One region of the Mesorhizobium sp. M0047 genome, then DNA from elsewhere that is predicted to be linked to it. Evidence: riboswitches for the same ligand, from Rfam matches in the RefSeq annotation. Region 1 holds a riboswitch; each other region holds the start of a gene.
What was found. A riboswitch is a leader RNA that binds a small molecule or an ion and turns the genes downstream of it on or off. The one in region 1 is predicted to bind thiamine pyrophosphate.

Region 1 (3,202 bases):
CGCCACCGGTCAGCCCCGACCCTCAGACCATCGACATCGAAGCGGCCGCGAGTTGCCTATAAACATTACTGCACTCTTATTGTTTGTGACGCATGCGGGTGGTGAGCGGTTTTCAAAGGCCCCGTTTCCTGCTGACAAAGTTAGCTTGGACCACTGAATTGCCGATCAAAGGCTCTCGGATACTGGTGCGAGTATGAAATCAAAGACGGGCTCAGGCTGGGCAGGCTTTGGCTCCCGCAGAACAACCGGGTAAGCTACGATCGCTTGGGCATGTTCAGCGAGCGCGGCGGGTGTCATTCCCAGTGCTTTCTCAAACAGGCCGCCCGGCACTCTCACCACCTGACGAAAAAGCCCTGCAGCTCTTGTCGCATGGCGCGCCGCAGCGACCCGCTTTCCCTCACGGATCTTCACGCCGGCCGCCGCCAACAGGATCAGTCCCTTGAAGAACAGGCGGTGCTGAGCGCTTTGTTTCGCAGCCTGCCAGAGAGGCTCCCAGGCTTCATGGGCTTCCCAGTAGTAACCGTGGTTGAAAAGGTCGATTCCCCAGAGAAACACATCTGAGCCGAGCGCTTCGCCAACGGCGACGGTCACCGGATCTGATCGGTAACTGTGGCCCAAGGGATCACGCATCGGATGCGGATATTTGCCGGGCAGATACGCATAGCTCGGGAAACTTTTTTCGGGCAGCAAGCGAGGGCGAGACATAGGCCCAGCAAACATGAAAGTGCGTTAAGGGGCAATTCATGCTGACCGCGTCGTGACACGCAAGCAGTCTTAACGGGCTTGTAAAGGGTGTCGAGATTGGCCAAAACGCGCTTTGCCAAATTCATGACGTTGGGTAAGCGGCTGACGCAAGGAGAAGATATGATTTTGCGACTGAAGGAGCGGCTCGGCAAAAGGTTTGAGGAAGAAGTTGAATTCTTCAAAGGCTGGCAGAAGGACAAGAAGGGCGTGGGAGCCCTTATTCCCACTTCGGTTTATGCGGCACGCCGGATGGCAAGCGTGGTGAACCCACGGTCAGGATTGCCAATTCTGGAGCTTGGCGCGGGAACCGGTGTCATCACAAAGGCGATCCTGGCTAGGGGAATCAAGCCGCACCAGCTGGTTTCAGTCGAATATTCCAGGATTTTCTACGACGGCCTGGTGCAACGCTTCCCGAATGTGGACTTCAGATTGGGCGACGCATTTGCGCTGGACGAAGCTCTGGGTGAGCGCAAAGGTGAACAGTTCGATTGCGTTATAAGTGCAGTCCCGCTGTTGAGCTTTCCAATGCAACAGCGTGTCGCGCTGGTTGAGGATCTGCTTGCCCGTATTCCTGCCGGCCGGCCCGTGATTCAGATCACATACGGACCTCTGTCGCCGGTGATCAAGATGCCAGACCGTTACGTGGTTTCCCACTATGACTTCGTCGTCCGCAACATACCGCCGGCACAGCTCTGGACTTATCGTCGAGCAGTCTAGCCAAATCTGGACGGTTTCCTTCTCTGAGGGTTCCGCTGAGTGGTGGCCTTGCACCCAAATAGGATGTGGAACAGAGCAGGGGCAGATGCCTGATTGCCAAGAAGACGACGCGGTCCTTGATTTGACAGTGGGCGGGCCAAATGCGCTTGACAAAGCCGCGCCGGCCCGTTCAACCTGAGGCATTCACCAGGGGAGTCCCGGCAAGGGGCTGAGATACTGCTGGCTTTCGCGGCGCAGTGACCCGTTGAACCTGATCCAGTTCATACTGGCGTAGGGACGGTGCAAGCGCTTTGCGGGAGTTTACGCCCGAGGTCCTGTTTCGGCAGGTCTACAGAAGCGTCTTTTCATCCTTCCGGCACAGAACTGGGTCTCCAATGCATGAGCAAAGGAGCTCAAGATGAATGCCCTCACCCCCGCAGTGTCGACGGGACCGCTGCCCGCCTCCCGGAAAATCCACAAGCTCGGTACCATCCACTCGCAGATCAGGGTGCCGATGCGCGAAATCTCCGTCCATCCGACGGCGGGCGAACCGCCCGTCATCGTCTACGATCCGTCCGGCCCCTATACCGACCCGACAGTCGAAACCAGCATCGAAAAGGGCCTCGCGCGGATTCGCCATAAATGGGTTATCGCGCGGGGCGATGTCGAAGCCTATGACGGCCGCCATGTCCGGCCGGAAGACAACGGATTCGCGGTGGGCGAACGCCTGACACCGGAGTTTCCCGTTCGCAACCGGCCGCTCAGAGCCAAGGCCGGCAAGGCGGTGACACAGCTTGCCTATGCGCGCGCCGGCGTCATCACACCCGAAATGGAGTTCGTCGCCATCCGCGAGAACCTTGGTCGCGAGATCCTGCGCGGAAAGCTTGAGCGCGACGGCGAGGCTTTCGGCGCGACGCTGCCCGATTTCGTCACACCCGAATTCGTGCGCGACGAGGTGGCGCGCGGACGCGCGATCATTCCCGCCAACATCAATCATCCCGAGAGCGAGCCGATGATCATCGGTCGCAATTTTCTGGTCAAGATCAACGCCAACATCGGCAACTCCGCCGTCACATCGTCGATGGCCGAAGAGGTCGAAAAGATGGTGTGGGCGATCCGCTGGGGCGCCGATACGGTGATGGACCTGTCGACCGGCCGCAACATCCACAACATCCGCGAATGGATCGTCCGCAACTCGCCGGTGCCGATCGGCACGGTGCCGCTCTACCAGGCGCTCGAGAAGGTTGGCGGCATTGCCGAGGATCTGACCTGGGAGGTGTACCGCGACACGCTGATCGAACAGGCCGAGCAAGGCGTCGACTATTTCACCATCCACGCCGGCGTGCGGCTGCATTACATCCCGCTGACCGTCGACCGGGTGACGGGTATCGTCTCGCGCGGCGGCTCGATCATGGCCAAATGGTGCCTGCACCATCACCGGGAAAGCTTCCTCTACGAGCACTTCGCGGAGATCTGCGACATCTGCCGCGCTTATGACGTCTCCTTCTCGCTCGGCGACGGCCTTCGTCCCGGCTCGATCGCCGATGCCAACGACGCGGCGCAGTTCGCCGAGCTGGAAACGCTTGGCGAGCTGACGCAGATCGCCTGGGCGAAGGATTGCCAGGTGATGATCGAGGGGCCTGGCCACGTGCCGATGCACAAAATCAAGGCGAACATGGACAAGCAACTCGCCGTCTGCGGCGAGGCGCCTTTCTATACGCTCGGACCGCTGACGACCGACATCGCGCCGGGCTACGACCAC
Region 2 (3,202 bases), on a different contig from region 1:
ACACTATCGCCGATGTCGATGCCTCGGGTCTGTGGCCGGGCAAGGTCGTCACCGAAGTGGCGCCGGTCGGTCCCTTCTGGGAAGCCGAGCCTGAGCATCAGGACTATCTGGAGAAATATCCCAACGGCTACACCTGCCACTTCGTCAGGCCGGGCTGGAAGCTGCCGGTTCGCGAAAAGGCTGTTTCGTAGACTTCACAACCGGCGACTGTGCCGGCTCGACGAGACCGTCGAGCGGCTTCGTCGCAGGCCAAGCCCTTTCAGGTCACTGCGCCTTGTCACCTCGGTGCAGCCGTCGAGCGCCTGATATCAAGGACTGCGCCATCTTAGCACGCTACGTGGCAAATCAAGCGCGGCTAGGAACACGCTGCGGGGGGTAACGCCTGCTGCGTTGGGTATGGCGTTGACCCTTGGCGGCTGCGAGACCGCGCCCCGCTTGAAAAGATCGATAATGCCAGCTTGGCCTTGTTTAGGAGTGCCCGGTTCCGCGGGCGCCCAAAAAAGCCGCGGAGCATGCGCTCGCGGCTTCCTCGGTTGCCGGCAATGGCCTACTTACCGCAGTGGTTATCGTTGACCGTCGGCACAGAGGTGCCCGGCGAGGTGTGGGTGGCGTCAGGCTGCGCGCCCTGCGGGCCGGCCGGGCAATTTCGATCTGCGTTCGAATTCATGTCGCCGGGCATGCCGGTCGTGCTGTTGGTTATGCCGAGGTCGACAGTACCGGGCCTAACCGTATTCGGCGAAGCCGGGGTGTTCGGCTCCACAGTCACCGACTTCCCGCTGCCGGCGCCATCGCCACTTGCGTTATTGCTGCCGGCACTTTGCGCCATGGCTGACATGGCCAGACCAATCGTGAGAGCCGAAGCTGCGAGGATTTTCATGAACATGGTTTGTCTCCATTTCTGTGAACTCGTCGCTTGTTTCTACGAAGGTGATCGCATTTGCGACTATGGGGACAACCGGTCGCGGCAGCGAAGGTTCCCGATAAAATTTCGCTCCAGAAACATCGGCGTCTTCGACCCAAGAACCACGCCTGGCGCAATGCTTTTTGGTGCAGCGCGCTGAAAAAATGGCTTTCACTTCGGTTTGATTGGTGCTTTAACCCGCGCATCCACAGGGGTGCTCCGTACGGTCGGGGCTGAGACGGGGGCGGCAAGCCCACAGACCCTAAAAGCTGATCTGGGTAATACCAGCGGAGCGAGGCGGGCCATGTTTTCAGGCGCACAGATTTCCCTATATCCCATGGCCGACGATTTCGTCGGCGTCATCCTTGGCGCGCTGGGCGCGCTCGGTCCCTATCGCGACAAGCTCCGGATCGAGACCGACGACATCTCGACCCTGCTGGTCGGGCCACCCGAGGTGCTGTTTCCAGCCATGCGCGACCTCTTCGTGGCGGCGGCGCGCAGCGGTAAACATTGCGTGCTGTCAGCCACCATCTCACGCGGCTGCCCGGGCGAGCCGGACGATCCGATCTGCCGCTCCGATGCCCTTGGCGGACCGGTCGGGCCACTCGGCCCGCGCAGGGATGCGGCCATCGCGGCGGTGCGCGGCGCGGCTTCGACTGGCCAGCCGGCGGCAGCGCAGTTCTCGCTCTATGTGATGGGCACCGACGACCATATGGATGAGATCTACGGCTGCATCGATTTTCTCAAGCAGTCGGGCGTCTATGAGCGCTCCAAGCATTTCTGCACGAAATTGCGCGGTGATGCGGGCGCGATCTTTTCGGCGCTTGACGCGGCCTTCTGCCGCTTCGGACCGGGTGCCGGCCACGTAACCCTCGACGTCACGGTTTCAGCCAACAGCCCGTCGGCCGTCTGAAACAGCCGCCGCCTATGCGAGGCCGTCAAAGGTTACCTGCCGTGGTCCCATCCCCAGTTTCTTCGCGCCCGATCGCGAGCCTTCTTGTCAAGGCGGTACCGGTGACGATGTCGGTCGGACTGCTCCTGCTGGCCTGGGAGCTTTATGCCATCTATTCCGGCATCAAGCCGACGACACTGCCGGCGCCGTCACGCGTCCTTGAGCAAGCGATGCTCAATCGCGAGGCGTTGATCGACAACGCCGCTCCGACCATCCGCGCCACGCTGCTTGGCTTTGCCTGTTCGCTCAGCGTCGCCTTTGCGCTATCGATACTGGTCGACTTTTTCCAGCCGCTGCGCCGCGCGCTGTTTCCCGTCTTCATCTTCAGCCAGACATTGCCGCTGGTGGCGATCGCGCCGCTGGTGGTGCTGTGGTTTGGCTCCGGACTGGCGCCCAAGATCATGCTGGTGGCGCTGGTCACCTTCTTTCCGATGCTGGTGGCATTGGTCGAGGGTTACGAGTCGACCGAGGCCGAGATCGGCCAGATGCTGCACGCCATGGGGGCAGGGCGCTGGCGCATCTTCGTGCTGGCGCGGCTGCCTTCGGCGCTGCCTTACTTCTTTGCTGGCCTGAGGATCTCCATCACCTATGCCGTGGTCGGCGCTATCTTCGCCGAATATGCGGGTGCGGCGAAGGGCTTGGGCATCTATATGCTCAACGCCAAGAACAATTTCCGCCCCGACCTGGTGCTGGCCGCTGTCGGCGTCAGCGCAGCGCTTACGCTTGCCCTGTTCGGGTTGACCGTACTGTTGCAGCGCATTGCCATGCCTTGGGAGGGCAAGGATACCGCAGGGAAGCGGCGATGAGCCGGCTCGAACTGCGGCATGTGCGCAAGGCGTTCGGTGGGCTCGACGTGCTGGCCGATATTTCGCTGAGTGTCGGCGCTGGTGAGTTCGTCTCGGTGCTTGGGCCCTCGGGCGCCGGCAAGTCGACGCTGTTCCAGCTTCTGACCGGCGCCGAGCACGGCGAGGGCGAGATGTTGTTCGACGGCGCGCCCTCGATGACCACGGCAGGCATTTCGCCTTCATGCCGCAACGCGACGCGCTGATGCCGTGGCGACGCATTCTCGACAACACGACGCTGGGGCTCGAAGTGCAGGGCATCGGGCGCAAGGCGGCGCGGGCACGTGTTGCGCCGCTGTTTGCCGAGTTCGGGCTTGCTGGCTTCGAGCGGCATTTTCCTGCTCAGCTGTCCGGCGGCATGCGCCAGCGTACGGCCCTGCTGCGCACGGTGGTGCAGGAGCGCGACATGCTTTTGCTCGACGAGCCGTTCGGCGCGCTCGACGCGCTCACGCGCACCGCGATGCAGCGCTGGCTTGAGCGGATGTGGCGGGATCACGGCTGGACGGC
Region 3 (3,202 bases), on a different contig from region 1:
AGGTCAAGGCGATCTGCAGCAGCGTCAGCGTCACCGCCCGCGCGGGATCGAAATCGAAGCGCAGCGCCTGGTAGATGCCGACCTCCAGTGTCGTCGCGGCCGGCCCGCCGCCGAGCGTCAGCACGATCGTGAAGGATGTGATGCAGAGCATGAAGACAAGCCCGGCGACACCCGGCAATGCCGCACGCAGCGTTGGCCATTCGATCAGCCGGAACGCCGGCCGTGCTGCCATGCCGAGTTGGCTCGCCAGCCGCCAGTGGTCGGATGGAATGGTCTGCAGCGCCTCGAGGAACAGCCTCGTCGCCAGCGGCAGGTTGAAGAACACATGGGCGACGAGAATGCCGGACAGGCCATAGATGCCCGGCCAGCTTCCGCCGCCGATCACCGTGAGAACGCCGGCGAAATAGCCGGCGCGGCCATAAAGCGCCAGCACGCCGAGTGCCGCGACGATGGCCGGCAGCGCCAACGGTACGGCGAACAGTTGCAGGATGAAGGCGCGGCCGAAGAAGCGTGGGTGCCGCGACATAGCGCGTGCGACGAACAGTGCAGGCACGACGGAGAGCAGCGTCGACAATACCGCTTGCCAGAGCGTGAAGCGCACGACGCGCAGGAGATAGGGATCGAAGGCTGCCCAGGCGCCAGAGAGGTCGTGGCCGCCTTCGAAAAACAGGCCGGCAAATGCGCCGCCGATGAGCAGCGCGATGGCGGCGAGCGCCAGGATGCCAGCTGTGATGCGGGGGTCAGACGCGCGTTGCACGCTGGGCCACCTGACTTGAGGTTCTTAGCGAGGATTGCGCTCCGTCGCGCCCCCCTCTGTCCTGCCGGACATCTCCCCCTCTAGGGGGGAGATTAGCCGTTACCCATGCCTTCGCCAACCTCCGACGTTGCCGGGGACGAGCCGCCAGCAAAGCAGCTGATCTCCCCCCTTGAGGGGGAGATGGCCGGTAGGCCAGAGGGGGGTGGCTTGGCGCAAACATCCGATGTGGCTGAGCCCTACTTGCTCATCGCCGTCAGCCACTCATCCACCCAGGCCTTGCGGTTGGCGGCGACCTGCTCGGGGCTGAACAACCATGTCTTGGTCGGCTTGACCAGTTTGTCGAAGGCCGGGTTGAGCGGCTTGTCGGTCTTCCCGGCCGGGAACATCCAGTTGGTTTCGGGGATGGCATCCTGGAATTTCGGCCCTGTCATGAAGGCCATGAACTTTGCCGCCAGCGGGTTCTTGGCCCCTGTCGTGGTGATGCCCGCGACCTCGATCTGCAGATATTCACCCTCCTCGAAAGAGGCAGCCTGGTAGCGCTCTGTCTTCTCGGCGACCATGTGGTAGGCCGGCGAGGTCGTGTAGGACAGCACCATCGGCGCTTCGCCCTTGGTGAACAGTCCGTAGGCCTCGCTCCAGCCCGGCGTCACGGTCAGCACTTTCGCCTTCAGCTTGGCCCAGGCCTCCGGCGCCTTGTCGCCATAGACAGACTTGACCCACAACAGCAGGCCAAGGCCCGGTGTCGAGGTGCGCGGATCCTGGATGACGATCTTGTCGTCGGCGCTGCCGTCGACCAGTTCCTTCAGGCTTTTCGGCGGGCTCTTCAGCTTCTCGGTGTCGTAGACGACAGCGAAATAGCCGTAATCGAAGGGGACAAAAGTGTCGTCGCTCCAGCCGCCTGGCACAGAGACGTCCGCCACCGCGCCATGCGGTGCGAACAGGCCGGTGGCCTTGGCATCGGCGGTCAGATTGGTGTCGAGGCCGAGCACGATATCAGCCTTGGTCGATGCGCCTTCCAGCCTGACGCGGTTGAGCAGCGCGACGCCGTCGGCGACCGAGACGAACTCGACATCGCAACCGCATTCGGCCTCGAATTCCTTCTTCACCACGGGACCCGGACCCCAGTCGGCGGTGAAGCTTTCATAGGTGTAGATGGTGAGTTTGTCCTTGGCCAAGGCCGGTCCGGACAAGACCAAGGTCATGGCTGAGACAAGAGCGTATAAGAGCGTGCGCATCGGCGCCTCCTTCGTTCGAATTGAAAGGAATTGAGGCGTCGGACTGTCCGAAACGTCTAATCCCTCCGCCGGTACAAACCGGATCAGGTTCAGCGGGTTGGCGAGACTGCCTCTCAGCCGGTCCGCGAAGATCGCGTCCGGCACCCCGTTAGAGCGTTTCGACACATAGGCCGGGCCGATCCTCCACGCAAGTGCGAGTTTGCCGCCTTCCGTTTCCGGCGCCTGGCTGGTAAGGGCCACACGATATGAGCACATTCACCATCCTGCTTGGCGGCGACCTCATCCGCACGCCACGGCTCGACCGCCAGGTCGAAGGCTCCCGGGTGATTGCCGCCGACGCCGGCATCGGCCATGCGCGGCTGCTCAGCCTTGTCCCGGAACTGTGGGTGGGGGATTTCGATTCCGTGCCGGCCAATCTGCCGGACGATCTCGCGACTGTCCCCCGCCGGACTTTCCCGGCCGAAAAGGACAAGACCGATGGCGAACTGGCCATCGCCGCCGCACTGGAGCTCGGTGCGACCAGCCTGGTGCTCGCCGGCGCCTTCGGCGGCAAGCGCGCCGACCACGCCTTCCTGCATCTGGCGCTGGCCCTGCGGCTGGCCGAGGCCGGGACGGATGTGCTTTTAACCAGCGGCGCGCAGGAGGGCGTCCCCCTGCTCCACGGCAAGGCTGGCTTCGACTATGCCGACGGCACGTTGTTTTCGGTGCTCGGCTTTTCCCAACTCGCCGGCCTGACCGTCACCGGCGCCAAATGGCCGCTGAACCACGTCGAGGTGGCGTTTGGCTCGTCGCTGACCATTTCCAATGAGGTCAGGGGCCGCCTCGAAATCGCGCTGGGCCACGGCCGCGCGATACTGCTCGCCCATCCCTATCCCTTGCCTGAAAGCTGATATGGCCCCGCCCCTTCTCAATCTCGACGGTATAAAACTGACCTTCGGCGGCACGCCGCTGCTCGATGGTGCCGCCTTGACGGCGTCGGCAGGCGACAAGATCGCGCTGGTCGGCCGCAACGGGTCGGGCAAGTCGACGCTGCTGAAGATAGCCGCCGGCCTGATCGAGCCGCAGGACGGCGAGGTGTTCCGCCAGCCTTCGGCGACCATACGCTATTTGCCGCAGATTCCCGACATGGAGGGTTTTGCCAGTGTCCGGGCGTATGTGGAGGCCGGACTTGGCCCCGCCGACGACCCGTACCGCGCCAGCTATCTGATGG
Region 4 (3,202 bases), on a different contig from region 1:
ATTCGAAGGCGGCGGTGAGGCCGGCAACGCCGGCCCCTTTGACCAAGACCTTCATGATGGCTCACGTGGCTGAGGTATGAGCGGTGCGCCGGTCTCGTCCGCCGGCAGGTAGAGATCGCCGCCCTCGCGGTACTTCGCCGCCATCGCCGCCATGCCCTCTTTCTGTGCCTCGGCGCGGATGTCGTGAGAGATACGCATGGAGCAGAATTTCGGTCCGCACATCGAGCAGAAATGCGCCACCTTGTGCGCTTCCTTGGGCAAGGTCTGGTCGTGGAAGGACCGCGCGGTTTCCGGGTCGAGCGACAGATTGAACTGGTCCTCCCAGCGGAACTCGAAGCGCGCGCGGGAAAGCGCATCATCCCTGACTTTCGCTGCCGGATGGCCCTTCGCCAGGTCGGCGGCGTGGGCTGCTATCTTGTAGGTGATCACGCCGATCTTGACGTCGCTGCGATCGGGAAGGCCGAGATGCTCCTTGGGCGTGACGTAGCAGAGCATGGCGGTGCCGAACCAGCCGATCATCGCGGCGCCGATGCCTGAGGTGATGTGGTCGTAGCCCGGCGCGATGTCGGTCGTCAGCGGTCCAAGCGTATAGAACGGCGCCTCGCCGCAGACGGCGAGTTGCTTGTCCATGTTCGCCTTGATTTTGTGCATCGGCACGTGGCCGGGCCCTTCGATCATCACCTGGCAATCCTTCGCCCAGGCGATCTGCGTCAGCTCGCCGAGCGTTTCCAGCTCGGCGAACTGCGCCGCGTCGTTGGCATCGGCGATCGAGCCTGGACGAAGGCCGTCGCCGAGCGAGAAGGAGACGTCGTAGGCTCTGGCGATGTCGCAGATCTCGGCGAAGTGCTCGTAGAGGAAGCTTTCCCGGTGATGGTGCAGGCACCATTTGGCCATGATCGAGCCGCCGCGCGAGACGATACCCGTCACCCGGTCGACGGTCAGCGGGATGTAATGCAGCCGCACGCCGGCGTGGATGGTGAAATAGTCGACGCCTTGCTCGGCCTGTTCGATCAGCGTGTCGCGGTAGACCTCCCAGGTCAGATCCTCGGCAATGCCGCCGACCTTTTCGAGCGCCTGGTAGAGCGGCACCGTGCCGATCGGCACCGGCGCGTTGCGCACGATCCAGTCGCGGATGTTGTGGATGTTGCGGCCGGTCGACAGGTCCATCACCGTATCGGCGCCCCAGCGGATCGCCCACACCATCTTTTCGACCTCTTCGGCCATCGACGACGTGACGGCCGAATTGCCGATATTGGCGTTGATCTTGACCAGGAAATTGCGGCCGATGATCATCGGCTCGCTCTCGGGATGATTGATGTTGGCGGGAATGATTGCCCGCCCGCGCGCCACCTCGTCGCGCACGAATTCCGGCGTCACGAAGTCGGGGATCACCGCGCCAAAGGCTTCGCCGTCGCGTTGCAGCTTGCCGCGCAGGATCTCGCGGCCGAGGTTCTCGCGGATGGCGACGAACTCCATTTCGGGTGTGATGATGCCGGCGCGCGCATAGGCAAGCTGGGTCACCGCCTTGCCTGCCTTGGCCCTGAGCGGCCGGTTGCGGATGGGAAATTCCGGCGTCAGACGCTCGCCAATCGCAAATCCGTTGTCTTCCGGCCGAACATGGCGGCCGTCATAGGCTTCGACATCAGCGCGTGCCGCAATCCATTCGCGGCGACGCCGGGCAAGGCCTTTTTCGATGCTGGTTTCGATGGCCGGGTCGGTATAGGGGCCGGACGGATCGTAGACGGTGACGGGCGGTTCGCCCGCCGTCGGATGGACGGAGATTTCGCGCATCGGCACCCTGATCTGCGGATGGAGGACGCCGGACTTGTGGATTTTCCGTGAGGCAGGCAGCGGCCCTGTCGACACGGCGGGGGTGAGGGCATTCATCTTGAGGCTCCTTTGCTCATGCATTGGAGACCCAGTTCTGTGCCGGAAGGATGAAAAGACGCTTCTGTCGACCTGCCGAAATAGGACCTCGGGCGTAAACTCCCGCAAAGCGCTTGCACCGTCCCTACGCCAGTATGAACTGGATCAGGTTCAACGGGTCACTGCGCCGCGAAAGCCAGCAGTATCTCAGCCCCTTGCCGGGACTCCCCTGGTGAATGCCTCAGGTTGAACGGGCCGGCGCTATTTTGTCAAGCGCATTTGGCCCGCCCGTGCGACCCGCGAACTTAGCGCCGCCGTCCGAGAAATAGCCGTGCTTACGGCGCCACGTCACCGGTTTAGCCAAGAAGGACGCCTTTCTGACGTTTTTGAAATTCAGGGAGGAGCATCTGCGATTGCACAAAGATCATTGCGTGAGAGACATCGATACCGTAGCCGCCCGAAGGTTCGCTCGACCACCCTGCGGCGCGGCAGGATTTGGAGCCATTCTGACCGTCCAATCGACGGATGATCTCGACCATCAAGTGCAGGTGCCAGTGAGCTTGAGCCATAGGCACCATTGGCGAACAGATGCTTCACCCAGCGCTGGCGCTTGCGCTGACAACCTCCCGGAATTAACCTCGCGCGGACGACCGCGACGTCTTCGGCATCAGCGGTCCGAACTGCACCCACCGCTCGTCTGTCAAATCAAACCAGGACCGCTTCGTCATATTGGCAATCTGGCATCTGCCCCTGCTCTGTCCACATCCTGTTTGGGTGGAAGGCCACCACCCAGCGGAACCCTCAGAGAAGGAAACCGTCCAGATCTGGCTAGACTGCTCGACGATAAGTCCAGAGCTGTGCCGGCGGTATGTTGCGAACGACGAAGTCATAGTGGGAAACCACGTAACGGTCTGGCATCTTGATCACCGGCGACAGAGGTCCATACGTGATCTGAATTAGGGGCCGGCCCGCAGGAATACGGGCGAGCAGATCCTCAACCAGCGCGACACGCTGTTGCATTGGAAAGCTCAACAGCGGGACTGCACTTATAACACAATCGAACTGTTCACCTTTGCGCTCACCCAGAGCTGCGTCCAGCGCAAATGCGTCGCCCAATCTGAAGTCCACATTCGGGAAGCGTTGCACCAAGCCGTCGTAGAAAATCCTGGAATATTCGACTGAAACCAGCTGGCGCGGCTTGATTCCCCTAGCCAGGATCGCCTTTGTGATGACACCGGTTCCCGCGCCAAGCTCCAGAATCGGCAATCCTGACCGTGGGTTCACCACGCTTGCCATCCGGCGTGCCGCATAAACCGAAGTGGGAATAAGGGCTCCC

Region 2: another riboswitch for thiamine pyrophosphate. It lies ahead of NKJ89_RS09870 (YkoF family thiamine/hydroxymethylpyrimidine-binding protein); the one in region 1 lies ahead of thiC (phosphomethylpyrimidine synthase ThiC).
Region 3: another riboswitch for thiamine pyrophosphate. It lies ahead of thiB (thiamine ABC transporter substrate binding subunit); the one in region 1 lies ahead of thiC (phosphomethylpyrimidine synthase ThiC).
Region 4: another riboswitch for thiamine pyrophosphate. It lies ahead of thiC (phosphomethylpyrimidine synthase ThiC); the one in region 1 lies ahead of thiC (phosphomethylpyrimidine synthase ThiC).

The regions. Positions count from the first base shown of each region.
Region 1 is NZ_JAMYUW010000042.1:51,849-55,050, reverse strand. Features, by position in the region: gene NKJ89_RS28905 (DUF309 domain-containing protein) at 166-690, opposite strand; gene pmtA (phospholipid N-methyltransferase PmtA) at 865-1,461, shown strand; TPP riboswitch at 1,640-1,756, shown strand; gene thiC (phosphomethylpyrimidine synthase ThiC) at 1,859-3,202, shown strand, end outside.
Region 2 is NZ_JAMYUW010000008.1:69,253-72,454, reverse strand. Features, by position in the region: gene msrA (peptide-methionine (S)-S-oxide reductase MsrA) at 1-191, shown strand, start outside; gene NKJ89_RS09875 (hypothetical protein) at 548-883, opposite strand; TPP riboswitch at 1,102-1,215, shown strand; gene NKJ89_RS09870 (YkoF family thiamine/hydroxymethylpyrimidine-binding protein) at 1,206-1,814, shown strand; gene NKJ89_RS09865 (ABC transporter permease) at 1,829-2,659, shown strand; partial or broken gene NKJ89_RS09860 (ABC transporter ATP-binding protein) at 2,656-3,202, shown strand, end outside.
Region 3 is NZ_JAMYUW010000026.1:14,305-17,506, reverse strand. Features, by position in the region: gene thiP (thiamine/thiamine pyrophosphate ABC transporter permease) at 1-757, opposite strand, end outside; gene thiB (thiamine ABC transporter substrate binding subunit) at 994-1,992, opposite strand; TPP riboswitch at 2,036-2,150, opposite strand; gene NKJ89_RS22605 (thiamine diphosphokinase) at 2,238-2,882, shown strand; gene NKJ89_RS22600 (ABC-F family ATP-binding cassette domain-containing protein) at 2,884-3,202, shown strand, end outside.
Region 4 is NZ_JAMYUW010000014.1:79,563-82,764, forward strand. Features, by position in the region: gene thiO (glycine oxidase ThiO) at 1-55, opposite strand, end outside; gene thiC (phosphomethylpyrimidine synthase ThiC) at 52-1,887, opposite strand; TPP riboswitch at 1,991-2,107, opposite strand; partial or broken gene NKJ89_RS15955 (IS5/IS1182 family transposase) at 2,293-2,481, opposite strand; gene pmtA (phospholipid N-methyltransferase PmtA) at 2,695-3,202, opposite strand, start outside.